Labrenzia sp. VG12: one gene and its partner. The protein of the gene in region 2 interacts with the protein of the main gene of each other region in a pairwise test. Links are inferred from orthologs where the notes say so. Each region holds a gene or a part of one and is shown on either strand. Other genes may lie near its edges. The genes, in order: CHH27_RS01580 and ileS.

Region 1 (15,652 bases), 5.2 Mb from region 2 along the record:
CTGAAGGGTTTCGGTGGTCATTGACGTGCTCCCCCGGCCGTGTCGGTCTGCCCGTAAGCCAGTTTCAGGATGTTTTCTTCTGAGAATTGGTCGCGGGCGAGTTCGCCCTGGATTTCGTGTTCGGCCAGCACCAGGATGCGGTCGGCCAGGGCCATCAGCTCGGGCATCTCGGAGGAAACGACCAGCAGGGCAACGCCCTCCCGGGCAAGGTCCTTCAGGATGCCGTAGATCTCCGCCTTGGCGCCGACATCGACCCCTCGGGTCGGTTCATCGAGCAGGAGCACCTTCGGCCCGCGCGCCAGCCATTTGGCCAGCACCACCTTCTGCTGGTTGCCCCCGGACAGGCTGGAAACGGCGTCCGAGGTCTTGCCGTATTTGAGTTTCAGTTTCGCCCCGCCCTCGCGCGCCTTGCGGGTCTCGCTGGCAAGCTGCAACAGCCCGGAGCGTGACACGGCCCCAAGACTTGCCAGCGACATGTTGGCGGCAATCGGCATGTCGAGGATCAGGCCTTCGTCCTTGCGATCCTCCGTGACAAAGCCGATCCCGGCGGCAATCGCATCACGCGGCCCCTTGAAACGCACTTCCTGGCCGTCGCGATAGAGTGTGCCGGACCGCAGCGGGTCGACGCCGAAGATGCCGCGCAGGATTTCCGTGCGCCCCGCACCGACCAGGCCGGCGATGCCGACGATTTCCCCTGCCCTCAGGTCCAGCGACACGCCGGTGTTGCCCGGGTTCGCGCCGGTCAGGAGATTGTCGAGTCTAAGAGCGGATCGGCCTGGCATCTTCACGTCCTGCTCGTCCCGTTCCGCACCAAGGTGACGCCCGACCATGCGCTGGACAACGCCTTCCGGTGTCGTCTCCGCAATCAGGTCGGTCGCGATGGTCTTGCCATTGCGGAAGACCGTAACCCGGTCGCAGATGGCAAAGACTTCATCGAGATGATGCGACACGAAAACGACGGTCACACCATCTACCTTGATGGCGGCGACAATGTCGAAGAGGCGCCTGGTCTCGCGCTCGGTCAGGGTTGCCGTCGGCTCGTCCAAGATCAGGATCCGGCTCTTCGACTGCAAGGCCCGGGCAATCTCGACCAGCTGGCGATGGGCGATACCGAGCGAGGAGACCGGCTGGGCGACGTCGATGTCGGAGAGGCCGATGGCATCAAGCGCCTGGCGTGCCCGCCGGTTCATTTCCCTGCGGTCGAGCAGGCCAAGCCGGTTGGTCGGCATGTGCTCGATGGAAATGTTCTCGGCAATGGTCAGGTGGTCAAGCAGGTTGAATTCCTGGTGCACCACCTGAACGCCGCGGTCCTTGGCCTCATGCGGAGTTGCCGGCGTGTAGCTAGCTCCGGCGAGCGTGACCTCGCCTTCATCGAAGGGAAAGACACCGGAGAGGATCTTGATCAGGGTGGATTTGCCGGCGCCGTTTTCGCCGACGAGTGCGTGAACCTCTCCCTCTTCAAGAGAGAAACTCACGCCATCCAGGGCCTTGACGCCCCCAAAGTATTTCTTGAGACCGAGAACGGACAGAAACGGTGTTTCCGGCGCAGCTGCGGGCGCTGCGGCAAGCGAGGCGGCTGCCATGATGCGTCCTGTCGTGATCTAGAAAAAGAAAACTGCTCCCGCCCTCAGGCTGACCGGACGGGAGCGCTCTTGGTTGGGGCTTAGTTTGCCGTCACCAATTCGATCGGGGTCTTGACCCAGCCCTCGAGTTCCTTGTCGGTTGCGACAACCTCCAGCGCCAGATCAATGGCATTGGCGGCCATGTCGGTGCCGAACTGGTCGACGGTGGCAAGCATGCGCCCATCTTCGATCATCGGGCCAACGGCCGGGATGTTGTCGAAGCCGACGACCAGAATGTCGTCACGACCGGCGCTTTCCAGAGCCTTGACGACACCGATCGCCATGGAGTCGTTGGCGGCCATCACACCCTGGATATCCGGGTTGGCGGTCAGCATGGTGGCGAAGACCTGGTTGGCTTCTTCTGTTTCCCAATGGGCCGTGCGGCTGTCCAGCAGGTCGAGCTTGAACTCGGCAACGCTGTCTTCAAAGCCCATGCGGCGCTGGTTGGCATTGTCGGCGCCCGGGTTGCCTTCAATGATGACAACCTTGCCGCCCTCACCCAGCGTCTTGCCGAGCGCATCGCCGGCGAGCTTTGCTCCACCCCGGTTGTCCGGACCGACAAAGGCCAGATCCACACCCTGCTGCTTCTTGGCGTCTTCATCGAGTGCCACGTCGAAATTGACGACCACGATGCCGGCTTCCATCGCCTTCTTCAGCGGACGGACCATGGCGCGGCTGTCAGCCGGGGCAACAACGATGGCGTCGACACCCTGGGTGATGAAATTCTCGACCGCGTTGATCTGGGATTCAAAGTCGGTCTCGTTCTGCATGCCGACGGCTTTCAGCACGTAGTCGCCACGCTTTTCCTGGTGCGCTTCTGCGCCCACCATCATGTTCTGGAAGAACTCGTTGGCGAGCGACTTCATGATCAGGCCGACCACCGGCTTGTCATCGGCCAGAGCGGTGCCACCAAGCAAAGCGAGACCGGTCGCTGCCGCGGCAGCGATTTTAAATAACTTCATGATTTTCCTCCCAAAAAGGCTGCACCCTCGGGGCCGGAATTCCGGCGCGATCAGGCTGACAAATTGAAAGCACGAGAATTGAAAACCGTCAATATGAAACGTTTCATTTTTTTGAATGCATTCATTTTATCCTGAAAATTGACCAGCAAAATCAGCGACTTTCGCCTAAAATTAATCGGCAAAAAAGTTATCCAGTGAGGAACGTTCATGCCGAAATCCAAGCTTACCCGCTGCCCAGTGTCGTCCCGAGCGAGCAATGCGAGGCGCTGGGGCAGACATGTTTCCGGAGCAAATGCGCTGGCTGAAAAGCATCGGCGCCAAAGCTCCCGCCAAGCGCAAACGAACATGCGAGTAGGCCCCGGATCAGCGCTGCGCTTGTCCGGGGTGACACCCGCACCTTCTCTTTCGTCGATTCGAACAAGTGGGACGCAGTTGGTCGCGGAGCCAGATCCAGGGTGTCAGAACCCCGACGGCGACAGTTGAACCCGAGCAAAACGCCGCCCCCCCGGTGTCACCCCGGGCGAGCGAAGTGAGACCCGGGGCCTACTCATTTCCAGAGCAAATGCGCTGGCTGAAAAGCATCGGTGCCAAAGCTCCCGCCAAGCGCAAGCGGACATGTGAGTAGGCCCCGGATCGGCGCTGCGCTTGTCCGGGGTGACACCCGCACCTTCTCTTTCGTCGATTCGAACAAGTGGGACGCAGTTGGTCGCGGAGCCAGATCCAGGGTGTCAGAACCCCGACGGCGACAGTTGAACCCGAGCAAAACGCCGCCCCCCCGGTGTCACCCCGGGCGAGCGAAGCGAGACCCGGGGCCTACTCATTTCCAGAGCAAATGCGCTGGCGGAAATGCATCTGCGTCAAAGGCTTCGCCAAGTGCAAGCGGACAGGCGAGTAGGCCCCGGCTCGGCGCTGCGCTTGTCCGGGGTGACATCCGCACCTTCTCTTCTCTCCTTCCGGACGAATGTGGCGCAGCTGGTTGCTGAGCCAGAACCTGTAGGTCAGCGCACCACCGGCAAACGCTGAACCCGAGCAAAACACCGCCTCCCTGGTGTCACCCCGGGCGAGCGAAGCGAGACCCGGGGCCTACTCATTTCCGGAGCAAATGTGCTGACTGAAAAGCATCGGCGCCAAAGCTCCTGCCAAGCGCAAGCGGACTTGCGAGTGGGCCCCGGGTCTCGCAATGCTCGCCCGGGGTGACATCGGTGGGGGTGGCCTTGGTCCTTGGAGGCAAACACCCTTAATCGCGCCCTTCCCCCTCCTGGTCCCGATCATAAAGCGTCATCTCCGGAAACTCCGGCAGCCAGGCCTCGCGGCGGATGGTCCAAAGCTCATAGGTCGGCCGGAACTGATCGGGGGCGTCGAAAGCGCCGAGATGCAGTTCCATCTCGTCACCTGTCCTGGAAAAGACCGAAGAACCACAACGCGGGCAGAAATGACGCCCCTGATAATTTTGCGTTTCCCCTTCAACGGTCACAGCCGTCTCCGGAAAGATTGCGGAGGCATGAAACAGCGCGCCGTGGTGCTTGCGGCAGTCGAGGCAATGGCAAAGACCGACACGCAAGGGCTCGCCCGATGCGATGAAACGCACCTTCCCACAGAGACACCCTCCGGCACATTGTATCATGGCCGCTCTCCTTAGATGCAGCGTCCACCATCCACCTCCATGGCCACGCCGGTGACCATGCCGGCTTCGTCGGAACACAGGAAACAGGCGGCGTTGCCCATATCCTCCGGGGTCGAGAACCGGCCAATCGGAATGGTGGAAAGGAACTTGGCGCGCATTTCCGGCGTATCCTCGCCCATGAAACTTTTCAGAAGCGGTGTCTCCCCGGCAACCGGGCAAATGGCGTTGACGCGCACGCCGGACGGCGCCAGTTCGACGGCCATGGTCTTGGTGGCCGTGATCATCCAGCCCTTGGAGGCATTGTACCAGTTGAGCTTCGGACGGGGGCTGAGACCGGCCGTCGAGGCGACATTCAGGATCGCGCCCTTGCCCGTGTCGCACATGGCCGGCACGAAATGCCTTGCCGTCAGGTAGACCGACTTGCAATTGACTGCCAGGACCCGGTCGAACTCGTCCTCTGTCACATCCTGCATCGGTTTGGGCAGATGGGTGATGCCGGCGTTGTTGACCAGGATGTCGACCTTGCCCATAAGCGAAGAGGCAACATCGGCCAGGTGGGCGACACTGTCATTGCAGGAGACATCCGTTTTGACCGCCAGTCCGCCGACTTCAGCCGCAATCTCTTCTGCCAGTTCCAGGTTCAGGTCGGCGACCATCACCTTAGCCCCTTCGGCAGCGAACTTGCGTACGATGCCAGCGCCAAATCCGGAGGCCCCGCCGGTCACAATTGCCCGTTTTCCGTCCAGTCTCATCCTTGTCTCCCGTTCTTTTGTCCGCGCTCTTCATCGTCACTTCGGCCGCAGCTAAGCGCGAGCCGGGACTGGAGAGCCAGTTGAGTTTGTTTCCTTCAAATCCACATTCGTTTTTCGTCATTGCCGGGCCCGACCCGGCAATCCACGCCATTTCCAATCAACACGCTCAGGCGGAGCCGTTGGAACCGAAGCGGCATGGATGCCATGGTCAAGCCATGGCATGACGGCAGAGACGTTGGTCTTCAAAGTCCATCACCGTCCGCCACTGCACAGCTCCCCCCAAACCTGACATCCCGACAAAGCACAGCGGAGATCCGGCCCCCTGCTCGCCGTGTCGTCAATTCCAAAACACAAACAACCTCATGAGGTTACTGGGTCCCCGCTTTCGCGGGGATGACAACCGAGAGTGTGGATGCCGCTCCTAATTCCGTTTCCGCCCCAGGACGTCCCTACCCGTGCAGTGCCGCGACGGTCTTCAGGGTCGTGAAGCCGTAGAGTGCCTCGAAGCCTTTCTCGCGGCCATGACCGGACTTGCCCATGCCACCGAACGGCAGCTCGACGCCGCCGCCGGCGCCGTAATTGTTGATGAAGACCTGACCGGAGCGGATTTGCTTTGCAAGCCGCATCTGGCGTGCACCATCCCGGGTCCAGAGGCTGGCCACCAGGCCATAATCGGTGCCGTTGGCTATGGCGACAGCTTCTTCTTCATCATCGAACGGGATGATCACCTGGACCGGGCCAAAGATCTCGTCTCTCGCCAGCACGTGATCCGGCGCCACATTGCCGAACAGCGTCGGGCGCACATAACTGCCGCCTGCTGGCGTCTCGCTGAGTTCTGCCTCCGCCGCCTTTTCAAGATCTGCACCCCGGTCGAGAAAGCTGGAGACGATGCCCTGCTGTCTGGCCGAAATCAGCGGCCCGACATCGAGATCAGCCAGCGCCGGACCGACTTTCAGGGCTCCATAGCGCGCCGCCATCAGTTCGGTGACTTCGGCCACCCGGGAGCGCTGCACAAGAATGCGCGAGGACGCCGAGCAGGTCTGCCCGGCATTCTGGATGCCCGCATTGACGAGAAACGGCAGCGCTGCTTCCAGATCCGCATCCTCAAACACCAGTTGCGGAGACTTGCCGCCCAGTTCGAGCGTGACCGGCACCACATTCCGGGCAGCGGCCATCTGCACCTGGATGCCGGTTGCAACGGACCCGGTGAAGGACACATGGTGCACGCCCGGATGCGCCGAAAGGGCGGCACCGGCTTCCCCACCGAGACCTGGCACCACATTCAGGACACCGTCCGGCAATCCGGCCTGGCGGGCGAGATCGGCAAAGGCGAGCGCCGTCAGGCAGGCGTCCTCGGCCGGTTTCAGCACACAGGCATTGCCCGTTGCCAATGCGGCCCCGACCGAGCGTCCGATGATCTGCATCGGGTAATTCCAGGGCACGATATGACCGGTGACGCCATGCGGCTCGCGCAAGGTGTACACCGTATAACCGTCGAGATAGGGGATGGTTTCGCCATGCAGCTTGTCGGCCGCGCCGCCATAGAATTCCAGGTACCGGGCGAGCGCGACAGCATCATTGCGTGCCTGCTTCAGCGGTTTGCCGACGTCGATCGCCTCGATCCTTGCCAGATGATCGACCTTCTCCAATACCAGTTGCTGCAGGCGAAACAGGAAGCGCCCGCGTTCCGCCGCTGATGTCTTGCCCCAGGGACCTTTGAGAGCCGCGTCCGCGGCTGCCACGGCCGCATCAATATCGGCGGCACCTCCCCTTGCAATCGCGCCGATACGTTCACCGGTCGAGGGATCCGTCAGAGGCAGCTCCTCGCCGCCCAGAGGATCAACCCATGTGCCATTGATCAGGCATTTGGCCGGATCGAACCAGAGATCGAGCTCAGACATCCGTGGCTCCTCAGTAAAACATTGTGTGCTGTTTCGGGAAAAACAGTTCTATGAACAGGTGGTTGTTACTGTATCCGGGTTGCCCGAAGTCATTTCCGTAAGGCAGACCGACACTGACCCAGATCCAAGCAAGCAGGATGGTCAGCAGCACTGGGCCTAATTTTCTCTTGGATCTGAACATGTCTGCTTCTCCTTCAGGCCGCATCCGCCGGCAGAACCGGGGCGGCTGCAACGAGCTGTTTCGTATAGGGGTGGGACGGGTGATCGAAGACGTCTCCGGTCGGGCCTTCCTCGACGATCTGGCCGGCTTTCATGACCAGCACCCGGTCGGTGATGGAGCGAACGACGCTCAAATCATGGCTGATGAAGAGATAGGTCAGCCCGAACCGGCCGCTCAGATCCGCCAGCAAATCGAGCACCTGGGCCCGGACAGACACATCCAGCGCCGACACCGCCTCATCCAGGATGATCAGGTCGGGCTTGATGATCAGCGCACGGGCAATGGCAATCCTCTGGCGCTGCCCGCCGGAAAATTCGTGAATGTACTTGTCCGCATCAGAGGGCTTCAGCCCGACGCTTTCCAGCGCTTCGGCGATCGCAAGGTCGCGCTCCTTCCCGCGTGGTGGCGTCTCCAGCAGGTGGAACGGTTCAGTCACCAGACGATCGACCTTCCAGCGCGGATTGAAACTGCCATAAGGGTCCTGGAACACCACATGCATGCGGCGGCGCACGGCGATATTGGCGTGGTGATGGGTAAAGACCGGCAGTCCGTCAAAGAGGATTTCACCTGACTGAACCTCTTCCAGGCCCAGAATGGCTCGTGTCAGCGTGGACTTGCCACAACCGGACTCGCCGACAAGCCCGAGGCTCTCCCCCTTGCGGATCGTGAAACTGACCTTGTCGACCGCCCGGAAATGCGTTGTCTTGCCCCACCAGCCATGGGTGTGACCGACATAATCGCGCACGACCTCCTTCACTTCCAGGAGCGGTACCTCGACGGGTTCGCTGGCCCGCTCCGGCACATGACCGGAGGCTTCCAGCAGCGCTTTCGAATAGGGATGCTGCATGTGAGCGAAGAGCTCGTCCGCCGGACCGCTTTCCACCACCTCCCCGTCCTTCATGATGACAAGGTCGTCCGCGAGATCAGCCACCACGGCGAGGTCGTGCGAAATCAGCATCAGCCCCATGCCGTCTTCGGCGACCAGCCGCTTCAGAAGATCGAGGATCTGCGCCTGGGTCGTGACATCCAGTGCCGTTGTCGGCTCGTCCGCGATCAGCAGCCGGGGCTTCAAGGCAATCGCCATGGCAATGACGACGCGCTGGCGCTGCCCGCCGGAAAGCTCATGCGGATAGCGTGACAGCGGAAACCTGTCCTGTGGCAGCTCCGCCCGGTGCAACGCCTCAGCGGCCCGCGCCATCGCCTCGGCCCTGGACACCTTTTCATGGATCAGGATTGTTTCGGCGACCTGGGCCCCGATGGTCTTCAGCGGATTGAGCGCGGTCATCGGCTCCTGGAACACCATGCCGACCTCCCGCCCGCGCAAGGCGCAGAGCTCTTTCTCGGTAAGCCCCAGAATGTCCTTGCCGTTCAGGACGATGTCCCCGCTGCACTCCGTGCCGTTGGGCAAAAGCTGCAGGACGCTGAACGCGGTGATTGACTTGCCCGAGCCGCTTTCGCCGATGACACCCAGAATACGGCCCGGTGCCAGTGACATTGAAACGCGCTCCAGGATCGGTACACCGTGAATGGACAGCGAGAGATTGTCGATCTTCAGAAGGCTCATGTTCGCGCCCTTCTGAGCTTGGGATCGAGAACATCCCGAAGGCCGTCACCGAGAAGATTGAGGCCCAGAACGGTCAGGAGGATCGCAAGGCCCGGGAAAAGGGCCAGATGGGGCGCTAGCGATATCATCGTCTGACTGTCGGCAAGCATGCGGCCCCAGCTGGCAATCGGTGGCTGTGCACCAAGCCCGACATAGCTCAGACCAGCTTCCGCCAGAATGCCGAGCGAGAACTGGATCGTGCCCTGGACAATCAGCAGATTGGCGACATTGGGCAGGATGTGCTCCAGCGAGATCCTTGCCGGTCCCTTGCCGGCAACGCGCGCCGCCAGAATGTAGTCCCGGCTCCACAGGGACAGTGCCGCGCCCCGGGTCAGGCGGGCAAAGACCGGAATGTTGAAGATGCCGATGGCGATGATGGCGTTCAGCGCGGATGCCCCGAAGACGGCCGTGATCATGACGGCAATCAGAAGGCTCGGAAAGGCAAAGACCAGGTCATTGCCGCGCATGATCACCTCGTCCATGAGACCACCCTTCCTGGCCGCTGCGGCAAGGCCCAGCGGCACGCCGAGCACCATGCCGATGCCCACGGCGACCAGCGCAACGGCGATGGAGGTTCGTGCGCCTTCCATGATCATGCTCAGGATATCCCGCCCGAACTGATCGGTGCCGAGTGGATGCGCCCAGCTGGGCGGTTTCATCCGGTTGGCAATCTCCAGAACGGTGATGTCATAGGGCACCCAGATCAGACTGATCAGGGCCGCGCCTGCAAAAACAAGCGTGAGGATCGCGCCGGGCAGCAGCGTGCGGCTGTGCAGGAAAACGCTCATCATCGTCTCCTGCGCAAGCGCGGGTCGACCCAGGCATAGGCCATGTCGACCGCGAAATTGACCAGGATCACCGCGAAGACCAGCAGCATTACGACACTCTCGACCACGATCAGATCGCGCGCGCTGATTGACTGGAACACCAGTCGGCCCAGGCCCGGCAGGAAGAATACGTTTTCGATGATGATCGCGCCGGCCAGCAGAAACGAGAACTGCAGGCCGAGAATGGTCAGCACCGGGATCAGGGCATTGCGCACGGCATGGCGCCAAAGCGCCTGGCCCTTGGTGAGCCCCTTGGCTCTGGCCGTTCGGATGAAATCCTCGCTGAGCGTATCGAGCAGGCTGGAGCGCATCACGCGCGTCAGGATGCTGGCCTGCGGCAGGGCCAGTGCGATGGCCGGCAGCGTCAGCGCTTTCATGCCCGCGAAGAAGCCGGCATCCCAGCCCGGAAAGCCGCCTGCGGAAAACCAGCGCAGATTGATCGCAAAGACCAGGACCATCAGCATGGCGAACCAGAAATTCGGGATCGCAACGCCGAGCTGGGTGACACCCATGACACCTGCATCCACGGCCGTGCCGCGCCGCGAGGCCGCCCAGATGCCGGCCGGAAAGGCGATGAGCGTGCTTAAGGTCAGGGCGTAAAGCGCAAGCGGCAGCGACACCCAGAGCCGGTCGCCAATCATCTCGGATACCGGGGTGCGATAGGTGTAGGAGGTGCCAAAATCACCGACCAGCAAACCGCCAGCCCAGGACAAATAGCGTTGCAGGATCGTGCCGTTAAGGCCCAGTTCCTCACGCAGGGCTGCAAGTGTGTCTTCCTGCGCATTGAGGCCGAGCATATAGGCAGCCGGATCGCCCGGGACCACTTCCAACGCCAGGAAGATGATCACGGACGCCGCGACAAGGCTCAAGGCCAGCGACAAGAGACGTTTCAGAAAATAGTGCAGCATGACCGCGTCGCGTGGCCGCGACAAAGGCAGCCACCGTCAGGAGTGGGAAGGACAAAATGGGTGTGCGCACCGAAGCGCGAACACCCTGCTTCGCGTATGGGTCAGTCTTCCCAGGAGACCGCTGTCAGATCCGTGGCCTGGGTCGGCTGGTTTTTCCAGAGCCCCTTGATCTTGGCATTGGCAACGGTCGGGAATGCGAGCTGGAACAGATAGCCGTTCACATAGTCGTTGGAGATGATTTCCTGTGCATCCTTCAGAAGCTGGGAGCGTTTTTCCGGATCGTTTTCAACGGTCAGGTCTTCGATCAGCTTCTGGAAGGCAGGGTTGTCGTACTGGAAGTAGTAGTCGGGCCGCGCGTAGATGCCGATATCCATCGGTTCGGTGTGACTGACGATGGTCAGGCCAAAATCCTTGCCCTTGAACACCTGTTCCAGCCACTGGGCCCATTCCAGGTTGGTGATTTCCGTCTCGATGCCGACGGCGCGCAGCTGCGAGGCGATGATCTCCCCGCCGCGACGGGCATAGGAGGGTGGCGGCAGCTTCAGGGTCGTGGTGAAGCCGTCCGGATAGCCGGCTTCCGAAAGGAGTTTCTTGGAAAGCTCCGGATCGTACTGGCTGAGGCCGGTCAGATCGACATAATCGGGATTATGCGGTGCGAAGTGGGTGCCGATCGGGGTGCCGTAGCCGAACATCGCGCCGTCGATGATCGCCTGGCGGTCGATTGCATGCGCAATGGCTTCACGCACCTTGATGTTGTCGAGCGGCGGCAGCTTGTTGTTGGTCGACAGGATCGTTTCGCCTTCCGTTGACCCCACCAGCACCTGGAAGCGCGGATCGGCTTCGAACTGCGGCAGGTTTTCCGGTGCCGGGAAGCCGACAAAGGCATTGACGTCTTCCGCCATCACGGCCGCAAAGGCTGCGGTGGGATCGGAAATGAACTTGAAGGTGACCTTGTCGAGTTTGGCAGGTTCGCCCCAATAGTCGGCATTCTTTTCAAGATCGATCCGGTCGCCCTGGACCCAGTCGGTGAACTTGAACGCACCGGTTCCGATTGGCGTTGTCTTGATGTCACCGATGGTTTCCGGCGCGACGATCACGGCGTCGCCCCAGGCCATGTTGAACAGGAAACTGCCGTTTGGCTCCTTGAGCGTGACCTTGACCGTCAACGGATCGACAACTTCGACCGATTCAATGCCTGCAAAAAGTGCCTTCTGGGCGTTCTGGCTGTCTTCCGCGCGCGCGCGGTCCAGGCTGAACTTGACGTCCTCGGCGGTCATGTCGCTGCCGTCGTGGAACTTCACGCTCTCTTGCAGCTTGAACGTATAGGTCTTGCCATCTTCGGAGATCTCCCAGGTTTCAGCAAGGCCCGGGTTGACCGAGCCATCCGGGCCGAAACGGGTCAGGCCTTCGAAGACATTGGAATAGAGCACGGAGTCGATGGCACCGGCGGCAGCGCTGGTCGGGTCCAGATGCGGCGGTTCCAGCTGCATGGCAACGACGATGTCGCTCTTGGCGTGGGCGAGACCCATGCTCGCGGTCAGCGCCAAGGCGCTTATTACTCCCAGTCCGATCTTACGCAAGCTCATGACTTCCCCCTTTTTCTGACGGCTGATCTTGCTTTCCAGCCAGAAGATCGATCAGCGAGCGGCCCATCACCTTCGCCGAGTCGAGCATGTCGTCGACACCGACATATTCGTCCGGTTTGTGCGCAAGATCCAGAATGCCCGGACCATAGGCGATACAATTTTTCAGTTTGCCGATCCGGTCGATATGCTTCTGGTCGTATGTGCCGGGACTGACGACATATTCTGCCTCCTTGCCCATGGTCTCCCGAATGGCTTTCGCAACGGTTGAGACCACGGGCGCGTCCTTCTCCGTCATGGTCGGCAGCACACGGTGAAGCTCGCGGACATCATAGCGGAACTTGTCGCGCCGCCCTTCGACGGTTTTCAGAACATCCATCACCTCCGCCTGGACGTCATCGATATTCTCTTCCAGCAGGAACCTGCGATCAATTACCATTCGGCAGCTGTCCGGAACGCAAGGACTTGGCAGTCCGGTGAAATCGGCATCGCCTTCCGACTGGCCGCCATGAATGGAATTGATGTTGAGCGTCGACTGCCTGGCCCCTTCCGGAACGACCGGCATATCCGTGCGTTTTTGCGCCAGCGCCGGGAACAGGCTCTGCTCCATCTCTTCGACCACCGCGCCCATGTGGCGGACGGCGCAATCGCCGAGAAAAGGCATGGAACCGTGGGCGATTTCGCCATAGGTCTCGACTTCCGCCCACCAGACACCGCGGTGCCCGAGGCAGATCCTGTCCTTGTTGAGTGGTTCGGGAATGATGACGTGCTGGACCCGGTCCGGATCGAAATAGCCCTTGCCGGCCAGATAGGCGACCCCGCCATAACCACCCGATTCCTCGTCGGCCGTTCCGCTGATCTCGATGGCGCCGGCAAAGTCCGGGCAGACCGCCAGGAAAGCCTCGGCCGCCACGATGCTGGCAGCCAGGCCCCCCTTCATGTCACAGGCGCCGCGACCATAGATCTTGCCGTCGACAAGTTCGCCGCCAAACGGATCCTTGGTCCAGCCATGCCCGACATCGACCACGTCGATATGGCTGTTGAAATGCACGCATTCACCGGGTTTCCCCCCCTCACGGCGGGCAACCACGTTCCAGCGCGGATATTTGTCGCTGTCCCCGGGGCCCCATGCGCTCTGATCAGTTCGACGCAAAAGCCGGCCTTGCGCAGTCGCCTGTGCAGGTAGTTGCAGATCTCGAGATAGTTCTCGCCGGGTGGATTGAGCGTCGGAATGCGCAGCAGATCCTGTGTCAGCGCAATCAGATCATCGCGCCTTGCGTCAATTTCACGGATCAGGTCGTCGACAAGCGGCATCCGGCTCCATCTCCCATTGGCACCTCAGGCACCAACTATGCTACCCTCAAACTACGGTGCCAATACCGTAGTTTCACGGTGACTCATGTCAGAGCTCGATCAACTTGCCTTCGACCACGCCCCGATGGGGCTGACCCTGACCGAAAACAGGATCATCCGGACCTGCAACGAAACCTTCGCCGCCATGTTCGGTTACAGCAAGGAGGCCCTGATCGGGCAGAGTTTTCGCCTGCTTTACGGCACGGATCAGGAATTTCACCAGATCCGGGATATCGGGCTGGAACCCTTGCGCCAGTCCCTGCCCTACACGGATGAACGGCTGATGCGTCGCTCCGATGGAGCCCGCATCTGGTGCCGCTTCCGGGCGCGTACCTTGACCCCTGAAGCGCCCTTGGAGCGCATTGTCCTGAGTTTTGCGCTGATTGACCGCGCAACGACCGGACCGCAGCTGACACCGCGCGAACGGGACGTGTTGCTTCTGCTTGCCAAGGGACAGACAAGCAAGGAGATGGCGCGCGGACTTGGCCTGTCTCCAAGGACGATCGAGGATGTGCGCGCTCGGCTTTTGAAGAAGTTTCAGGTCAAGAGCGTTGCGGTGCTGCTGGCGCGGTTTTCGGGGCATGAAGCGGGCAAAGGAGCGCGGTGAGACCTGCAAAGCGCATTACGGGTTGAAGTGCCTCTCCTTCTTCGTCATGCCATGGCTCGACCATGGCATCCATGCCGAGAGCTAACGGTTTGATCCGCGTCCTGTTTTTACCGCAGGTCACGGCATGGATTGCCGGGTCAAGCCCGGCAATGACGAAGGCAAGATTGTCTCTTCAACTCAGGCCCGCACCACCTTCTGGGTCTGCACACCCAGCTTGTCGATGCCGAGTTTCATGACTTCGCCGCCCTTCAGATAGACCGGCGGCTTGTGACCCATGCCGACGCCTGGAGGCGTGCCGGTGGAGATGACGTCGCCCGACTGCAGGCTCATGAAGCGGCTGAGATAGGAAATCAGGAACGGCACCCGGTAAACCATGGTTTTGGTCGAACCGGTCTGGCGGCGCGTCCCGTCGACCTCCAGCCACATTCCAAGGTCGTCATAGTCACCGACCTCGTCGGGCGTCACCAGCCAGGGACCCGTCGGGCCGAATGTGTCGCAGCCCTTGCCCTTGTCCCAGGTGCCGGACCGCTCGATCTGGTATTCGCGCTCCGACACATCATTGACCACGCAGAAGCCGGCCACATGGCTCATGGCATCCGCCTCGTCGATATAAGCACCGCCCTTGCCGATCACGACGCCCAGTTCGACTTCCCAGTCAGTCTTTTCTGACCCGCGCGGGATCATCACATCGTCATCCGGACCGACAATCGCCGACGTCCACTTGTTGAAAACAACCGGCTCCGGCGGCACGTCCATGCCGGATTCCGCCGCATGGTCGGCATAATTCAGGCCGATGCAGATGAACTTGCCGATAGCCCCGACACAGGGGCCAAGACGCAGGTCCTCTTGCGGCGTTCCAGCAACCACGGGCAAGGTCGAGATTTCGAGCGCCTGCAGGCGCTGCAGGCTCTCCGGCCCCAGGGCGTCGCCGGCAATGTCGGAAACGATCGATGACAGGTCCCGGACCTGGTTGTCGCTATCAAGAAGACCGGGCTTTTCTTCACCCGGCGCGCCGTATCTCAGCAATTTCATGAAAGTCTTTCCTTGACGTTGGGAACCCGGCCGCTTGTGACGGCCGGGTTGTGGGAGCCGGTTCAATCTGCAACCATCAGACTGCATATGGAAGCAGTTTCAGGCTCAAATTTTCTTTCTAGATATTACCTAGAAAAATCAATCATACAAGACGGCCGCGATCTTGGGATCGTCCATGTTCGACTTGTCGTACCAGTAGAAGCCGGTGTCGATATGTGACGGCACTTCCTTGCCCTGGGAGGCCTCAAGGGCCGCCTTGACGGTTTCATAGCCGATCCCGACCGGGTTCTGGGTGATCGCGCCGGCCATCACGCCATTTCGGATCGCGTCCTTCTGGGCCTTGCCACTGTCATAGCCGATGATGACGATGTCGGACTTGCCCATTTCCGTAACGCCGTTGACGACACCAAGTGCAGATCCCTCATTGGCACCAAAGATGCCTTTCAGGTCCGGATTGGCCGTCAGGATCGCCTTGGTCAGTTCGGTCGACTTCAAATGATCGCCTGCGCCATATTGTACAGTCACCACTTCAATGTCCGGATACTTGTCCTTGACCTGATTGGCAAAACCGTCAACGCGGTCGATGCCGGTCCGGCTGGTCTGGTCATGCGCCACGATGGCCACCTTGCCGGCGCCGCCGATCAGCTCGGCCATCTTG
Region 2 (16,161 bases):
GTGCTCGACGAGGGACGTCTTTGTTCCAGCTGGAACATGATTTTGGATGCGAGCGCGTCCAGGGAAAACGGTTTGGTCAGAAAGTCATGTGCGCCGGAGCGCATGGCGCTGACCGCGCGGGAGACAGAGCCCTTTGCCGAGACGGCGATGATGACGGATTTCGGGCAACGGACTGCATAGGCCTCGAGGGCCTCTTCGCCGCCGATTGTTTCCAGATCGATGATGAGAATGTCGGTTGACTTGTCGGCCAGATCCTGAAGGCAGGAAGAAGAGTCCGTATAGAGAATTGGATCCGTGCAGGCGGCTGACAGTTTGGCACAAACCGCGGATGTCCGGGCGGCTTCGGAAGCCGATGCGTCCAACACGCGTACAATTGCAGGCAACTCTTTGCCTTCGTTACTCCCCATTGCTGGGCAACTCCCATTCTGCGATCTGGGTCTTTCGAATACCGAAAGATTCGTCAGTTTGATAATTCGCCGAACAGGGTAAACAAAGCGTTGTCAGCCAGTGCAAATTGCACAAGTAGACGAGGATAAGCGCGATTTAGCCGGAAAAGCTCTTGCGTTCAGGACCCCAGAAGAAGCGCGAGAAGGTACCCGGCCATGAAACAGGTCCCGCCGAATAGCAGCGTGAGTGCAAGCGGAACAGAGTGCCTGTTGAGCCAGGCAGGTTGTCGCGACCCTTTAGCATCGATGGAGACATTCTCCGCGTCGCGGGTCGGCGATGGGAGCCGGCCGGCCAGACCGGAGGTCGACGCAGCATTTGCGTCCGCTTCGAGAGTTTCCAAAGGCAAGGTTTCGGAAACGGAGGGCGCGTCTTCCATGTGGTGCCCTGCGTCCGGGTCATACGCCTTTCCGGTTTCCTGAAACGCAAGGACGCCCGCGCCAGGTTTTCCCGTTTTCTCCAGCTGCGCGACCGAAGAGAATTCCGGTGCATAGCTTCCCTTGGGAATGAGAATGCGGACCGGGTCATCCGCACCCGAGCCGGCGTAGTATTTTTCCAGTCTTCTCCTGAGACGGGCTGCTTCCACTCGGACGATCGGATCGGTGACGGGATTGAAGTCTTCCGGCCGCCCCAGTGCTTCCACGGCAATGGTGTAGCCCTTCACCTTTTCCTGTTCCCGGTCGAGGGTGGCGCGTACGACGAAACCGAGAAAGGCGCGCAGTTGCGGGGCAGACTGGAATTCGCGACTTTGAAGCGCAGACACAAGGGCCGCCTGAACAAGTTCGTCGGTGATGCTCTGCTCGTCGAGGGAGTTGCAAACTGCTTCCGTCGGCTGCGCGGACGGGAACGTGGCCCGGCCTTGGGTGGGGCCGGGTCCTCGGTGATCTCGATCTGGTTCACTTCTTCTTGCGTTCTCTTCGGATCCGCGCGAAATGCGACGGGATGACTGTCCGGCTGCCTGCATACCAGCCCCCTGGAAAACTTGTAAATTAACGCCGCCACGACACAAATTCCCTAACGTAAGCTTAGCGGAAGCCCTGGGGGAATGCAAAGTACAATTGCCGGTTCACGCCAGGGCATCTTGCTGTTGTACAAAAATCCGGTTTGCGACATTCTGCTCGTCGAGGAAGGGACACGCTGCTCCAATTTGCACAGCGAAAAGCCATAATCGGGGACAAGTCACGGATTCCACGTTCGAAAGCGGTTTGCGGATTCGGTTGCGCCTTGTTCTTAAGGCATGATTAAGCAGTAACTTTTGATTCGGATCGGAACTTTCAAACGCCATGGGTCGTACTGGGACCATCTTCGTAGCAGTTTGTATGGCCGTGATTGCCCTGTCTTCGGCAACCGTCCTTGTGTTCCAGTTCGGTCGTCCGCTCGGTGAAGCGGTGTCGCTGTCGCTTGCGCTCATGTGCACCATGATCCTGTTCCATCTCCTGATCGGACGGGCGCGCGATCGGGGGGCAGTCAACGAAGCCGTTGAGCGACTTGAAGAACGCATGACGGACCTGGACGAAGACGTCGGCAATCTGGAAGGGCGCCTGACCGGCATGGAACACGCGGTGCCGCGCCGGACCCGTGCGGAGATCGATCCGCTGTTTGCAGAAGTTGAGGTTCTGGGAACGCTGGTCAAGCAGATGGCGGAAGCCATGTCGGACCTCGAGACCAAGGTCGAAGACCAGCAGGCAATCGCGCCACCTCCGCGGGCGCCGAGCCTGCCGCGTTACCAGCAGCCCGCTCAGCAACCTCCTTATCCGGCGGAGCAGGAGCAGGCGTACCGGGCTCCCCGGGACTGGCCGCCCGTGCAACAACCTGAGCAGCATGCACAGTATGCACCTGCCGAAGCGCCGCGCGGGCAGCAGGACATGTACCCGTCAGCACCGGTGCAGTCCCACCGTGACATGGCCGAGCTTGACCGTCGCTACGGTGTTCATGCGCCGCGTGAAGGCGATGAACCTGCGCATCTGAACGCTGCTCCCCGCCAGGATTATGCCAACCGGGCCTCGCACCAGGAGGTCGCGCGCGAGCTGGCAGCACCTGCTCACGAAGATCCGGCCCTGGCGCCTGCGCCGCAGGCCAACAGGCCGAACATGGCCATGCGCGAGCTGATAACCTCGGCGCTGAATGCCAATCGGGTTGAGTTGCATCTGCAGCCGATCGTGACGCTGCCGCAGCGCCAGGTGAAATATTATGAGGCCTTCACCCGTTTGCGCGATGTCGAAGGCAACCTGATCGATGCCGCCGCTTTCCTGCCGGAGGCCGTTATGTCCGGCCAGGTCGCGCGCATCGACAATCTGCTGCTGTTCCGTTCGATACAGGTCGTGCGCCGGCTGACCTCGCGCAACCGCAATGCCATCCTGTTCTGCAACATCTCGACCGTATCGCTCGCTGACGAGACCTTCTTCCCGGGCTTCCTGGAGTTCGTCAAGGACAACCAGAATTTTGCCGACGTGCTGGTATTCGAGTTTGCGCAGGACGATGTCGCGGCAATGGGTGCGCTGGAGCTGGAAAGCCTGAGCGCCCTCTACGACCTCGGGTTCCGGTTCTCCGTCGACCGGATTTCCGACATGAAGATGGATTTCAACTCACTGGCTGGCCGCGGCTTCAAGTTCGGCAAGCTCAATGCCGATTACCTGATCGGCCGGCGCGAAGCCAAACACGGGCATATTCACCCATCGGATTTCGGCGATCTCCTGCAGCGCTACGGCATGCAGCTCATAACCGATCATGTCGAAACCGAATCTCAGGTGCTGGAACTTCTCGACTATGACGTGACCCTGGCCCAGGGCACTTTGTTCTCGCCGCCGCGCCCGGTTCGGGCCGAAGTGCTCCAGGGTGCACCAGCTCCCGGGCCCAGGCGGTCAGCGGCGGGATAACCCGCCGCCGCCTGATCCGGACCTCAGCCCTGTTTTGGTCCGACGGTAACGATCGTCGGGGTTTTGTCTTCAAGCAGACGCTTGGCAACGCGTTGAACGTCTTCGAGCGTGACCGCCTCGATTTCGCTGTTTCGACGATCGAAATAGTCGATCCCGAGGTCGGCATTCTGCAGACCGACCAGCTGACGGGCAATCTTCCCGGAACTGTCGAACCTGAGCGCGTAGGAGCCGGTCAGAAACTGCTTGGCAGCGCGTAGCTCCTCTTCCGACGGGCCTTGCTCAGCCATTCTTTGCAGCTGTTCCAGGATGATGGAAACCGTCTCGTTGGCCCGATCCGCCTTGGTGGCTGCCGAGCCGATCAGCAGGCCGGTATGGGCGTAGGGTGAAAGTGATGTTCCGGTGCTGTAGGAAAGGCCGCGTTTTTCACGGACCTCCTGATAAAGCCAGGACGTGAAGGTGCCGCCACCCAGGATGTGGTTCATCACGAATGCGGCCTGATAATCCGGGTCGTTTCGTTTCAGCCCCGGCAGGCCGACAAGGATCGTCGATTGCGGGACTGCAAGTTCATCGCTGATCCGGTCACCGTAGGCAGGGTCGAGATCGGCAACGGAAACCAGATCACCTTCTGCCGGCAGTGTCAGGAACATCTTGTCCAGAATCTTGGCCAGGGCTTCCGCGTCTATCGCGCCGACCACACCGACGGTCAGGCCGCTCCGGGTCAGAAGCCGCTTGTGCTGTTCCGCCAGATCATCTGCGGTGAGCGTTTCAAGGCTTTCGACGGTGCCCAGGGTTGGCCGTGAATAGGGATGGTCGCCGAACATGGCCTTAGCGAGCGATCTGCCGGCAATCGCATCAGGATCGCTTTCATTCCGCTTTGCCCGGGTCACCAGCTGGGTTTTCATGCGTTCCAGCGGCGTTTCATCAAAGCGGGGGCGGTTGACCGCCAAGGCAAGCAGGTCGACCCCTTCGTCGAGACTGGGCGTAAGGCTGCGCAAGCTGCCGTAGAACCGGTCCTTGCCGGTGCTGAACCCGATGCTGATCGCAAGCTCTTCCATTCGGCCCTGAAAGGCCTCGCTGTCCAGTTCGCCGGCACCTTCGTCAAGCGTGGCAGCAAGCAGTCGGGTCACCCCTTCCTTGCCATGCGGGTCCTGCGCCGACCCACCGGTAAAGGAGAAATTCAGGGCAACGATCGGAACGGTATGATCTTCAACCAGCCAGGCTTCGATCCCACCCGGGCTGGTGACTTTCTGAATCTCAACGGCCTGAGCCGGTCCTGGCGCCACAAGGAGGACGATCAGTGTCAGACAGGCAAACGCGAACCAGTCGTGCGAGTACTTGCGGTGAGCCATATCAGGACTTGTCCTTCACTTTCGGGGCCTCGGTCTGGGCAGCGTCCGGAACATCAGGCGCCTCAATGCGCAATTCGCCGCTGACCGGCAGACCAGACAGGTAGGTACGGGCTGCTTCAAGCACATCTTCCGGCGTAACCGCGCTGACCTGTGCCGGCCAGGTCTGTACCTCTTCTATGGTCAGTCCGGTTGTCAGTGCGCTGCCGAAGAGACGCGCCAGACGCGACTGGCTGTCCTGGGCGTAGATCGCACCTGCAATCATGCTGTTCTTGGCGCGTTCGACTTCTGCCTCGGTGACGCCGGTTTCCAGCAGCCTTGCAATTTCTGCTGCCATCAGGCGCTCCATGTCCTCAAGGGTAAAGCCGGGGCGCGGCGAGGCGTAAACGCCGAAGCGCCCGTCATCGAGGGCTCCTCCCTGATAATAGGCTCCGGCGCCGAGGGCGGCTTCTTGGTCCAGGACCAGGGCCTTGTGCAGCCGGCTCGACGGACCTTCGCCAAGGATATAGGCCAAGACATCGAGTGCCTCGGGCTGGCGTCCATCGCCGGTTGACTGGCTGGGCACGATCCAGGTCTGTGACAGGGATTCCTGGCGAACGCGCGGATCGCTGACCGCAATCCGCCGCTCTCCGGAAAGAGGCGGCTCTGCCGGACGGACACGGGGCGGTGGTTCTGCCCGACGGGCGACCTTGCCGTAGGTGTTCTCGGCAATCTTGCGGACGTCTTCCACGTCGACGTCACCGGCGACAACCACGACCGCGTTGTTTGGCGTGTAGAACCGGTCGTAGAAGGCGAGGGCGGCTTCCTTGTTGAGGGCCCTGATCTCGCTCTCCCATCCGATCACGGGCGAGCCATAGGGGTGATTGACAAAGGTGATCGCATTAAGCGCTTCCCGCAGGCGCGAACCCGGTTCGCTGTCGACGCGTGAACGGCGCTCTTCGAGGACGACGTCGCGTTCGGGATCGACAACCGCATCCGAGAGGATCAGGTTCTCCATCCGGTCGGCTTCAAGTTCCATCATAAGCGGCAGATGTTCCTTGGCGACCCGCTGAAAATAGGCCGTGTAGTCCGCACTGGTGAACGCGTTCTCCTGACCGCCGCGCTCGGCAACCATCCTGGAAAAGGCACCATCCGGGTTGTTGGTCGTTCCCTTGAACATCAGGTGTTCCAGGAAATGTGCGACACCTGATTGCCCGTCGGGTTCGTCCGCAGCGCCGACCTTGTACCAGATCATGTGGGTTGCAACGGGAGCCCGGCGGTCGGGTATGACCACCACTTGCAGGCCGTTTTCAAGAGTGAAGCTTTCCAGATTTGGCGCGATCAGAATGTTGGCGGCCTTGACCAAGTTTTCCGTGGCAACTGCGGGCAGGCTTGTCGCAGGGCCAGTGAGCAGAAGCACCGGCAGCAGAATGGGACCGAGTGTCCGCCTGAGACAGCGCGCGGAAAATGGTGATCGCCGTTTGCAAGATGGGTTCACATGCAACTCCCGAGTTCTGTGGACCGGTCACGGCCGGTTCGCTGGCCTGGGTCCGGACCAACTGGCCGGCCGGAAAGGTTAAGGCCGTTTGTCCGCTGCTGCCTGACGGCTATTACAATGCACGAAACAAAAAACCTCCGGACCTTCTTCCATATAGGGAATCAGGACCGGAGGTCTCGTTACTTTTTCGTCATCTATGCGCGACAGAGAGGGTGTGCCGGTTAGCGGCAGAATTCCTTCTCGCCTTCCAGGCAACGCGGATCGAGCGGCTTGGAATCATATTCATCATAGTTGCTCGGCTTCCGGTCCTTCTTCTGGACCACCTCGGGCATGGGAGCATCCGGTGAGGGTGTGCTGTAGTCGGAGGGTGGTTCCGTCAGGAAGCGTCGTTTGGCAAGGCCGCTTTGCGTGACACCGGCCTGCTGGCTCTTCAGCTTCTGCAATCGTTCCCACTCGGCCTGCTGCTCGGCGCGTGTCAGTCTGCTGCCTTCGTCGATCTCGTCTTGACGACGTTCTGCCTCAAGATCTCGACCGGTGCCGGTAACGCCGGTGATCTTGAAACCGCGCATCTGTTCAGGGGTCAACGGCTCGGCGTTCATGCTGCCTGCCTTACCCGAGCTGGCATAAAGCTGCTGGATTTCGGTGAGATCCTGGTTCTCGCGCTGCTTGGGCCAGTTTTCGGAATTCACGCCGGCAACATTTGTTTCCGGCTCCGGCAACTTGCCCGGCTCTGCCGGCATGGCGAGTGGGGCGCGTGGCTTGTAGTCGATCGGCTTCTCGTTCGGATCAACGGCGCCAAGGCCCTTCATGACGCTGTCGACAAGCGCCACATCCGGCGCCTGGCTTGTGCCGTCGGCGGCCTGACAGGCAGCCAGCCCGGCCAGAAGGACCAGAACCAAACCGTTTTTCACAAAACCAAACATCGTCCGCGCCACAGCAGACTCCCCGAAAATACATGTTTTTGCCGGCAACCTGCTGCCCGCAATCCGTCAGTCCAGCATTAAACCGCTATTTTGCGGCTGAATTAGGACCATTTGTGAAACTGTCATACAGGAGACCGATCACGCCCGCAACGATCCACACATCCGCTAGGTTGAAGACATACCACGAGAATGTGCCGACATGAAAATGGACGAAGTCCACCACGGCCCCGTGAAACAGCCTGTCGACCCCGTTGCCGAGCGCGCCACCGATAACCAGGGCGAGCGACAGCGCGACCAGTCGCGACGTGCAGCGGCTGGACCAGACCCAAAGGCCGATCGTCACGACAACCGTCAGTCCGGCCAGCAGCCAGCGACCGAGATCGCTGTTCTGCTGAAAAAGTCCGTAAGAAATGCCCCTGTTCCAGACAAGAACGATATCGAGAACAGGCAACAGTTCGACCGGGCCGTTGCGTTGCAGGTCAAAACCCTGAACCAGCCAGAGTTTCGTGCCCTGGTCCAGAACAAGGCCGATCAGGGCAATGATCAGAACTAAGCCGCTGAAACGGCCCCAAAGAAGGGGCTGTTTCGCTCCGGCAGGCCCGGCTTGATCCGCATCGGTCATTCTGCTGGCCACACCTTGTCTTATGCCGCTGCGTGGGCTGCATCCCACTCCCGGAGGGCAGCCGCATCACGCGGGGTTACGTCCGGATAGTCCGGATCGGAGCCCACGTCTGGAAGGATTTTCCAGGAGCGGGCGCACTTGGTTCCTTCCGCCAGAGCCGGAACGACGGCCACGCCCTTGGTGTCTTCCAGCGTGAAGGCGCCGGCCGGGGCCGGATCCGCGGACAGCGTCAACTGGCTGGTGATGGCGATGTCTGCCATGTCCTTGCCTTCAAGCGCGGCCATCAGGTCCGGATCGGTGACATGAACCACCGGATGGGCTTCCAGGGACGATCCGATGCGCTTTTCGCGACGTTCGATTTCAAGGGCACCTGTGATCACACGGCGGACCGTCTTGATCTTTGCCCACTTGGCCGCAAGCGCATCGTCGCGCCACTCAGCCGGGACCGCCGGGAACTGTTCCAGGTGGACGCAGGCCGCGTCGCCATAGCGGGAGGTCCAGGTCTCATCCATGGTGAAGGGCAGCATCGGCGCCATCCAGGTGACGAGACAATTGAACAGTTTGTCGATCACGTAGAGCGACGCCTTGCGGCGTGTGGATGAGGCGGCATCGCAGTAGAGCGCGTCCTTGCGGATGTCGAAATAGAAGGCCGACAGCTCCACCGTCATGAAGGTGAACAGCTGGTGGGTGATCTTCTTGTAGTCGAACTCCCAGTAGGCTTCCCGCACGAGCGTATCGAGCTCCGCCAGGCGGTGAAGCATCAGGCGCTCCAGCTCCGGCATGTCGGAATAGGCGACGTCCTCGCCTTTGGCATGGGCCAGGGAGCCGAGCATCCAGCGCAAGGTGTTGCGCAGTTTCCGGTAGGCATCAACATTGGTCTTGATGATTTCCTGGCCGAGGCGCTGGTCTTCCCAATAGTCCGTCGAGGCCACCCAGAGACGCAGGATATCGGCGCCATACTGCTTGATGATATCCTGCGGGAACACCTGGTTTCCGAGGGACTTGGACATCTTGCGTCCGTCCTCGGCCATGGTGAAACCATGGGTCAGCACGGCATCATATGGCGCGCGACCGCGCGTGCCGCAGCTTTCCAGAAGCGAGGAATGGAACCAGCCGCGATGCTGGTCTGAACCTTCCAGGTAAAGCACATAGTCATTGCCGCCATCGACCTTGCGTTTCGGCGCCAGGTCTTCGCGTTCTTCCATCACGAAAGCGTGGGTTGAGCCACTGTCGAACCAGACATCGAGGATGTCCATGACCATGTCCCACTCATCGGCCTTGTAGTCGTTGCCAAGGAACCGTTCCTTGGCACCACCCTCGAACCAGGCATCCGCGCCTTCGGCAGAGAAGGCTTCAAAGATGCGCTTGTTGACCGCTTCGTCCTTCAGGATCTCGGCGGTTTCCTTGTGGATGAAGACGGTGATCGGCACGCCCCAGGCGCGCTGGCGCGACAGGACCCAGTCCGGGCGGTTCTCGATCATGGAACGCAACCGGTTCTGACCGCTGCCCGGCACGAAGCGGGTTTCGTCGATGGCGGTCAGCGCGCGGGTGCGCAAGGTGTCGCCTTCGCCGCCAAGGGTCTTGTCCATATAGACGAACCACTGGGGCGTGTTGCGGAAGATCACCGGTTTCTTGGACCGCCAGGAATGCGGATAGGAGTGGGTCAGGCGGCCAAGGCCGATCAGGTTGCCGGCTTCTTTCAGCCGTTCGATGACCGCCTTGTTGGCCTTGCCCTTTTCCCCCTTGTGGGTGATCACCTCGAAGCCGTCAAAGCCCGGTGCGTCCTTGGTGTAAAAGCCGTCATCGGCGACCGTGAACGGGATCGCAGTGCTGATGCCGCGCGCTTCCAGATCGGTCCGTTTGGCCATCCAGATCTCAAAGTCGTCCGCGCCGTGGCCAGGCGCCGTGTGCACGAAGCCGGTACCTGCATCGTCGGTCACGTGGTCGCCATCCAGGAGCGGAACGTCGAACTCATAGCCGCCGAGATCAAGTTCGGCCAGCGGATGCGCCAGGGTCATGGTGCCCAGTTCGTCCGCTGTCACACCGCGCAGGCGGTTGAAGTCGGTGATGCGGGCATTCTTGAAAACGTCGTCGGCCAGCGCGTCCGCCAGGATCAGCTTGTCGCCCTTCTGCACCCAGTTGTCGTCCGGCAGGCCATCCTGGGTAACCTCATAGATCGAGTAGGCGATCTTCGAGGAGAAACAGACGGCACGGTTGCCCGGGATTGTCCAGGGGGTGGTTGTCCAGATGACAACAGCGGAATCAAGAAGTTCCTCGACCGCCGCCTCGTCGCTGCCGCCGGCGCTCTCGATCGGAAACTTCACCCAGATCATGTCGGACTTGTGGTCGTGATACTCGATCTCGGCTTCCGCCAGCGCGGTCTTTTCGACCACCGACCACATCACCGGCTTGGAGCCGCGGTAGAGCTGCCCGGACATGGCAAACTTCATCAGCTCGTTGGCGATGACGGCTTCGCTTTCAAAGCGCATGGTCAGATACGGGTTGTCCCAGTCGCCTTCGATGCCGAGGCGCTTGAACTCCTTGCGCTGGACGTCGATCCAGTGTTCGGCGAAGTCGCGGCATTCCTTGCGGAATTCGTTGATCGGCACTTCGTCCTTGTTCTTGCCCTTGGCGCGGTACTGTTCCTCGATCTTCCACTCGATCGGCAGACCATGACAGTCCCAGCCGGGAACATAGTTGCTCTCATACCCCAGCATCTGCATGGAGCGGGTGACGATGTCCTTCAGCGTCTTGTTGAGCGCATGGCCGATATGGATGTTGCCGTTGGCATAGGGAGGGCCGTCATGCAGGACATATTTGTCGCGGGTTTTGCCCTGCTCGCGCAGTTTCTTGTAAACCTCGAGCTGCTCCCAGCGGGCCAGGATTTCCGGCTCCTTCTTGGGCAGGCCCGCACGCATCGGGAAATCCGTCTGCGGCAGGTTGAGCGTTTCGGAATAGTCGCGTTTATCTGTATCGGTCATCGTCAGGTCGATCCGTTCGGGCGTCTGGCCCGTCATTCAAAGGGAAGGGATTGCCGGCCTCAGGGAAGGCTGCAATCGGAAAGCAGGAAGATCCCGGTCCCTGGCGCCGCGCTGGTCGCGTCAGCCGAAGGCCGGGCTAGTAATTCGCGATATCGCGGTCGCCGGCTTGGTGGCGACTATGAGGTCCCGATGTTGCATGGCAAGGGACATAGCAGCACTTTGCCGCTGAATAAAGATCTCTTGCGCAATCGATCCGGGTTTGCGCGCCAGGGACCTGGTGACCGCCTGTTCTTCCCTTCCAGAAAAATGCGGAGGAGTAACCGAATATGAATGTCTGTGCGGCATTCAGAAGGCGAACAGAGATCTCGGGACACGCAAACGATCATGGCCACTTCCTCAAAACTTGCCACCGGGCATCATCAGGCACCCGGGCTCTGGCACCGGGCGGCACGGGACGGTGAATGGTTTACCTGGGACCGGATCGGGTTTGCGTGTTTGTGTTCGGCCATTGGTTTCGCCGCCGGGCTTGCCTGGATGCTGGTGATTCCAAACACCTATGGGGCACCGAACGGCACGTTGTTGATGGATTATCTGAGCTTCTGGCTTGCCGGAGGACTGGTGCTGAACGGCACGCCGGAACTGGCCTACAGTCCCAAGGATTTCGCTGCGCTTCAAAACGCCTATACCGGCTCGGATACGGTCTTCGGCTTTTTCTATCCGCCGACTTTCCAGATGCTGCAAAGCGCCTTCGCACTGCTGCCCTACAAGGCTGCCTTCGCAGGCTTTGTTGCGCTGACAACCGGCTTGTTGTGCCTCTCCTGCAGGATGATTACCGGCAAATGGCTGCTGGCCGCCTGTCTCATTCTCATCCCGGCTTGCGCCAACAACGCCTTTCACGGCCAGAACGCGGCGCTGACGGCAGCGCTTTACGGCTTTTTCCTGGTCGGTGTTGAACGCCAGAAGATGATCCTGGCTGGCATTGCACTCGGGCTGCTGACCATCAAGCCCCAGCTCGGCATCCTGGCGCCCATTGCCCTGATCGCCAGCTGGAACTGGCGCACCTTCCTCAGCGCTTCCGTGACCACCCTGGTATTTGCCGGACTGAGCGCGGCGGTTCTGGGGCTGGGTGTCTGGCAGGCCTTCTGGCTTCAGGCGCCGGTTGCCTCGGCCATGATGGAACTGGGCGGCGTCGAATGGGGCAAGATGATCTCCGTCTATGGGGGCTTGCGCCTTGTCGGACTGTCTCATATGGCAGCGATGGCACTCCAGGTGCTCGTTGGCCTTGCCGCCCTTGTCTGTGTCTGGGTCGCCTGGCGCCGTTCCGACCGGATGGCGGTGCGGGCGCCGGTGCTGGTCGGAGGCGCCTTGCTGGTAACCCCGTTCGCGCTGTCATACGACCTGACGCTTCTTGTGGTGCCCTGTGCGTTCCTGATCAGAGAAGGACTGAAATCCGGCTTCCTGCCGTATGAAAAGGCAGCATTGGCTCTGGTGATCGTTCTGTCTGCCTCCACCAGCCCGTTTGCGGTCTGGCTCGGCCTGCCGATCGCACCGCTCCTGCCGCTGTTGATCGTCTGGATGGGACTGCGGCGGATGAAACCGGTGGCCGCAGAAGGTCAGACCTCCGCCACCGCCGTCTGAACCGTCTTTTTCAGCTTGCGTTCCCGGTGGGCGATATAAAGACCGCTGCCAATGATGAGCGCGATGCCGAACCAGGTCGGGCCGTCCGGAAAATCGGCAAACACCAGATAACCGAACAAGGTTGCACTGACGATCTCGATATATTGCAGAGGGGCCAGCAGGCTAGCGGTTCCTCGCTGAAAGGCCGCAACAACAAGGCCGTGGGCGGCAAAGGAAATCAGTCCGATAAGCGCCAGAAGGCCGAGTTGCGTGGCATCCGGCATGACAAAGGCAAGGCCGTCGAGACCCGTGACATTGCCGATCAGCAAGGCTGCGCCCAACATCAGCGAGCCGGACAGTCCGGCGCTGAACTGGATGGTCAGCAGGCCGTCGGTGACCGGATAAAGTCTGTTGAGCAGCAGGTAGAAGGAAAACAGGAACGCAGTCGCCACGGGCAGCAGGCTGACCAGGCCGATTTCGGCAAGACTGGGCCGCAGGATAACGATCGCCCCCAGAAGCCCGACCAGAATGGCACCGATCCGGCGAATGCCGACCTGTTCCTTCAGGATCAACGCTGCCAGAATGGTCAGTACCATCGGCTCGATGAAAAAGATCGAGATTGCGGTGGCGACCGACATGAACTTCACCGCCGTGAAGAAACAGAGCGATGCGGCGGCCAGCAGGATGCCGCGCATGTAGTTGATCAGCGGCTGCGTTCCGCGCAGGCGGGTGATCTGTCCCGTGACAAGCGCCAGGACCAGACAGATCAGGAACTGGAAGAAGAACCGGCCGAACGTCACTTCAAGCGGTGGAAGATCGGCCGACAGGTATTTGGCGATGATGTCCATCACCGGAACGATGAGCATCGCAGAGCTCATCAGCAGGATCGCCAGGAGCGAATTCTGTTCGATGGTCCTGGACGTGCCGGCCGTGGTCACGGAGCAAGGTCCAGCAGCTGCGTGTCGATCTCGGAGATCGGCTGCAGGGCCGCAAGCGCAGCACGGGCCTCGGCGCTGTCCTGGTCCATTTGCGCGACAAGCGCGTCAACGCTGTCGAATTTTTCCTCGCCGCGCAGATACGCAATCAGGTGCACACGCAGCGTCCGACCATAAAGATCACCGGCAAAGTCGAAGAGATGAACTTCAAACGTCGCCGCGCCATTGTCGAAGGTCGGCCGTCGGCCGTAGCTGGCAACACCGTCGTGCCAGGTCTCACCGACCTTGACCTTGACCGCGTATATGCCCTGTTTCAGCGGGCAGTCCTCGGAAAGCGACAGATTGGCCGTCGGATAGCCGAGGTCCCGGCCGCGCTTGTCGCCATGACGGACGTCCGCGTCAAAAAACCAGCGATAGCCAAGCAGTCCGTTGGCTTGCGCTATGTCGCCTTCTGCAAGGCAGTCCCGTATGCGCGAGGACGAGATCACTTCCGCCCCTTCATCTTCTTCGCGCTGGACGATAGTGACACCAAAGCCGTGATTGGCGCCGGCGGCCCGCAAGTAGTCCGGCGTGCCCTGACGGGCCTTGCCGAAATGGAAGTCGTATCCGGTGACCGCATGGGAAATGCCGAGCGTGTCGATCAGGATGTTCTGAACGAAGGCATTGGCTTCCATGCCGGCAAAGTCTTTGGTGAAAGGCAGGATCAAGGCGCCATCAAGGCCGCAGACCCGCAGCATGCCGATTTTCTGGTCCGGCGGCGTCAGGCGGAACACCGGCCTGGCCGGATTGAACACCGTGCGCGGGTGCGGCTCGAAACTCATCGCGAAAACAGGGTGGTGCGTGCCGTGGCCAAGACCCATGGCGGCGTCCAGCACGGCCCGATGCCCCCGGTGAACACCGTCGAAATTCCCGATCGCCACGATTCCGCCCCTCAGCGCCGCTGGAAAGCTGTCCAGGCTATCGGCAACCAGGAACCTGGAAGTGTCAGAGAGGCTCATGCAGCAAACCCTTGCGCCATGTATCGACCGGGACGGCATTCGTGGCCAGTCCACCGGGTGGGGGAACCGAAGCGCGGCAATCTGCAGCCCCGCCAAAGCTGGCGAGGAACCTGCCGCCAAGACGGTCAAAGGTCAAGACCAGCTGAAATCTAAGTTATTTGTGATGGAATTCGGGGACGGGCAGGACAAGCCCTCTGACGCTTGGTCATGCGTCGTCTTTCGCAGTTGCCGGTGGAGGAATGTCCGTGAACAGCTTTCGGGAGGGCGTTTCGAGCCAGACGCTCAAGATGTCCTGCATCCTCGGCGGGACCGGCTTGTTCTCCGAGATCCAGCCTTCCACGGTTGAAAGGGGCACACCGCTTGCCTCGGCGAACTGGGCCGTATCGCGCTGTTTTTCGCCAATGACCGTGGCCAAACCGACACCCCAGCGGTCAGCGTCCGGGTCCTGGTTCTTGAACCAGTTGTCGGCAGCCGTCTTGATGGCCTGGATCGCCTGTTCGGAAAAGAGCCCAGAAATGATGGCGATGAACGAAATGAAGAAGGGACTGAGTGTCGCGCTGCCGGACTGGGTGGAGGGATCGGTCAGAAAAAGAACCCCGGCCTTGGCCAGCACATAGATGGACAAGGCCGTGATTGCACCGAACCAGGGGCGAGAAAAGAAGAAGGCCGCATTCAGGTGTTCGTCGTATTTCCCCTGGTACTTGTCTCTGCGGAAATAGAGCTGGGTGATGAAGATCGTGCTGCCAAGAACCCCCATGGCGAGAACCAGAAACAGCACAAGCACCTCTGCCGGCATGATGGCCAGGTTATACGGCAGCTTCCAGAGAATGTTCTTCAGGGAAGAGAACTCCGAGACAGCGTCCTGGAGCAAAGATTTTTCGTTTTCGTCAAGACCGTCATAGGGCGTCGTGGTGCTGATCGTGCCATAGACCCCGGCGCGTATCTTGTCCGAGATCGTCTTCAGGGCGAATTTATACTCACTGACTTCAGCGCGTGTCTCGTCTTCATTGCGCTTTGTTCCTCCCAGATTTCGGAACACGTCATCACCACGCTTCTGACGCTGCTCCAGCTCCTTGAGCATCGCCTGATGGTCCTCGGTGAGAGTCAGGCCCTCCAGCTGCTGGGCGACATCCGTATAAAGGATCTTCACACTGAGATGGTGTTTCGGAAGTGGTTTGAACGAAAAGCCCTCATAGGAGTTTTCGACGATCGACTTGAAGGCCCTGATGTCCTTGTAGAAAGGGTCGAAAATCTTGGTGTATTCAGCGTCGAGCTCAATGCGTCTTGCGACAATACCGTCCAGTCGCGCCTGCATTTGCTGCAGTTCCTGCAGCCTGTTCTCCAGGATGTTCTTTTCAACGGAATAGACATTGGACAGTTCGATCAGCCGCCAGATCGACAGTCGCGTATCGCTTATGTTGACATATTGGATGCGCGACTGGATCTGATAACTGCTCAGCATCAGGATCGAGATCGAGATCGTTACCACATAGAGCAGCACGAGCCAGATCCCGATCACCAGGTTTGACGCCGTTTGCCCGCTCCGGGGTTTTTTCTGGCCGTTTTCAGCCGCACCGTTTTCCGCAACAGCCTCGGACATTTCCCCCTCCAGAATACGCGAGACGATTTTCGGTCCCCGACACTTAACAATGGATCGGCGGCGCGAGCAACTTTTGCGGGATTCTGAGAAGGTATGTACTTATGGGTGTGGCGCGGGTTGTAGGGCTCCGGAAGGTCTCAGCCGCAGGGACCGCTCTTCAGCGCCCGTTGACCGACGGATGATCCACGAAATGCGATTGAAGGCTAGAGCCCGGAGCGGTCCTCGTCCCGGCTCGGCACCTTGACGAGGGCTTCGCCTTCCAGAACGACAGTGTCCTCGACCCGGCAGATGCAGGACAGGCGGGCCCGGTTGCCGCGTTCCATCAATTCTTCCACGGTCACG

Evidence for each region.
Region 1: the proteins of ileS (region 2) and CHH27_RS01580 interact in binary tests that used the Escherichia coli proteins (3 or more experiments, as listed by UniProt). The link is inferred for Labrenzia sp. VG12 from one-to-one orthologs.

Annotation. Positions count from the first base shown.
Region 1 is NZ_CP022529.1:328,311-343,962, reverse strand. Bases 625-3,596 are described here. They hold CHH27_RS01580 (sugar ABC transporter substrate-binding protein), read right to left. Parts: upstream 2,585-3,596; coding sequence 1,664-2,584; downstream 625-1,663. Other genes in these bases: CHH27_RS01585 (sugar ABC transporter ATP-binding protein), read right to left, coding at 625-1,583. Also shown: CHH27_RS01590 (ABC transporter permease), read right to left, coding at 1-21; more of CHH27_RS01585, read right to left, coding at 18-624; CHH27_RS01570 (GFA family protein), read right to left, coding at 3,822-4,208; CHH27_RS01565 (SDR family oxidoreductase), read right to left, coding at 4,220-4,960; CHH27_RS01560 (aldehyde dehydrogenase family protein), read right to left, coding at 5,410-6,861; CHH27_RS01555 (hypothetical protein), read right to left, coding at 6,872-7,042; CHH27_RS01550 (ABC transporter ATP-binding protein), read right to left, coding at 7,056-8,645; CHH27_RS01545 (ABC transporter permease), read right to left, coding at 8,642-9,472; CHH27_RS01540 (ABC transporter permease), read right to left, coding at 9,472-10,419; CHH27_RS01535 (ABC transporter substrate-binding protein), read right to left, coding at 10,521-12,005; CHH27_RS01525 (PAS and helix-turn-helix domain-containing protein), read left to right, coding at 13,402-13,962; CHH27_RS01520 (fumarylacetoacetate hydrolase family protein), read right to left, coding at 14,140-14,994; CHH27_RS01515 (ABC transporter substrate-binding protein), read right to left, coding at 15,133-15,652. UniProt on the Escherichia coli protein: Part of the ABC transporter complex RbsABC involved in ribose import. Binds ribose. Also serves as the primary chemoreceptor for chemotaxis.
Region 2 is NZ_CP022529.1:5,501,861-5,518,021, forward strand. The notes cover bases 7,509-10,989. They hold ileS (isoleucine--tRNA ligase), read right to left. Parts: upstream 10,670-10,989; coding sequence 7,709-10,669; downstream 7,509-7,708. Other genes in these bases: lspA (signal peptidase II), read right to left, coding at 7,509-7,688. Outside these bases: CHH27_RS25375 (sigma-54 dependent transcriptional regulator), read right to left, coding at 1-407; CHH27_RS25380 (hypothetical protein), read right to left, coding at 566-1,207; CHH27_RS25385 (EAL domain-containing protein), read left to right, coding at 1,764-3,320; CHH27_RS25390 (pitrilysin family protein), read right to left, coding at 3,344-4,669; CHH27_RS25395 (pitrilysin family protein), read right to left, coding at 4,671-6,011; CHH27_RS25400 (hypothetical protein), read right to left, coding at 6,365-7,078; more of lspA, read right to left, coding at 7,152-7,508; CHH27_RS25415 (glycosyltransferase family 87 protein), read left to right, coding at 11,054-12,307; CHH27_RS25420 (DMT family transporter), read right to left, coding at 12,283-13,224; CHH27_RS25425 (bifunctional riboflavin kinase/FAD synthetase), read right to left, coding at 13,221-14,219; CHH27_RS25430 (hypothetical protein), read right to left, coding at 14,425-15,819; CHH27_RS25435 (MaoC family dehydratase), read right to left, coding at 16,023-16,161. UniProt on the Escherichia coli protein: Catalyzes the attachment of isoleucine to tRNA(Ile). As IleRS can inadvertently accommodate and process structurally similar amino acids such as valine, to avoid such errors it has two additional distinct tRNA(Ile)-dependent editing activities.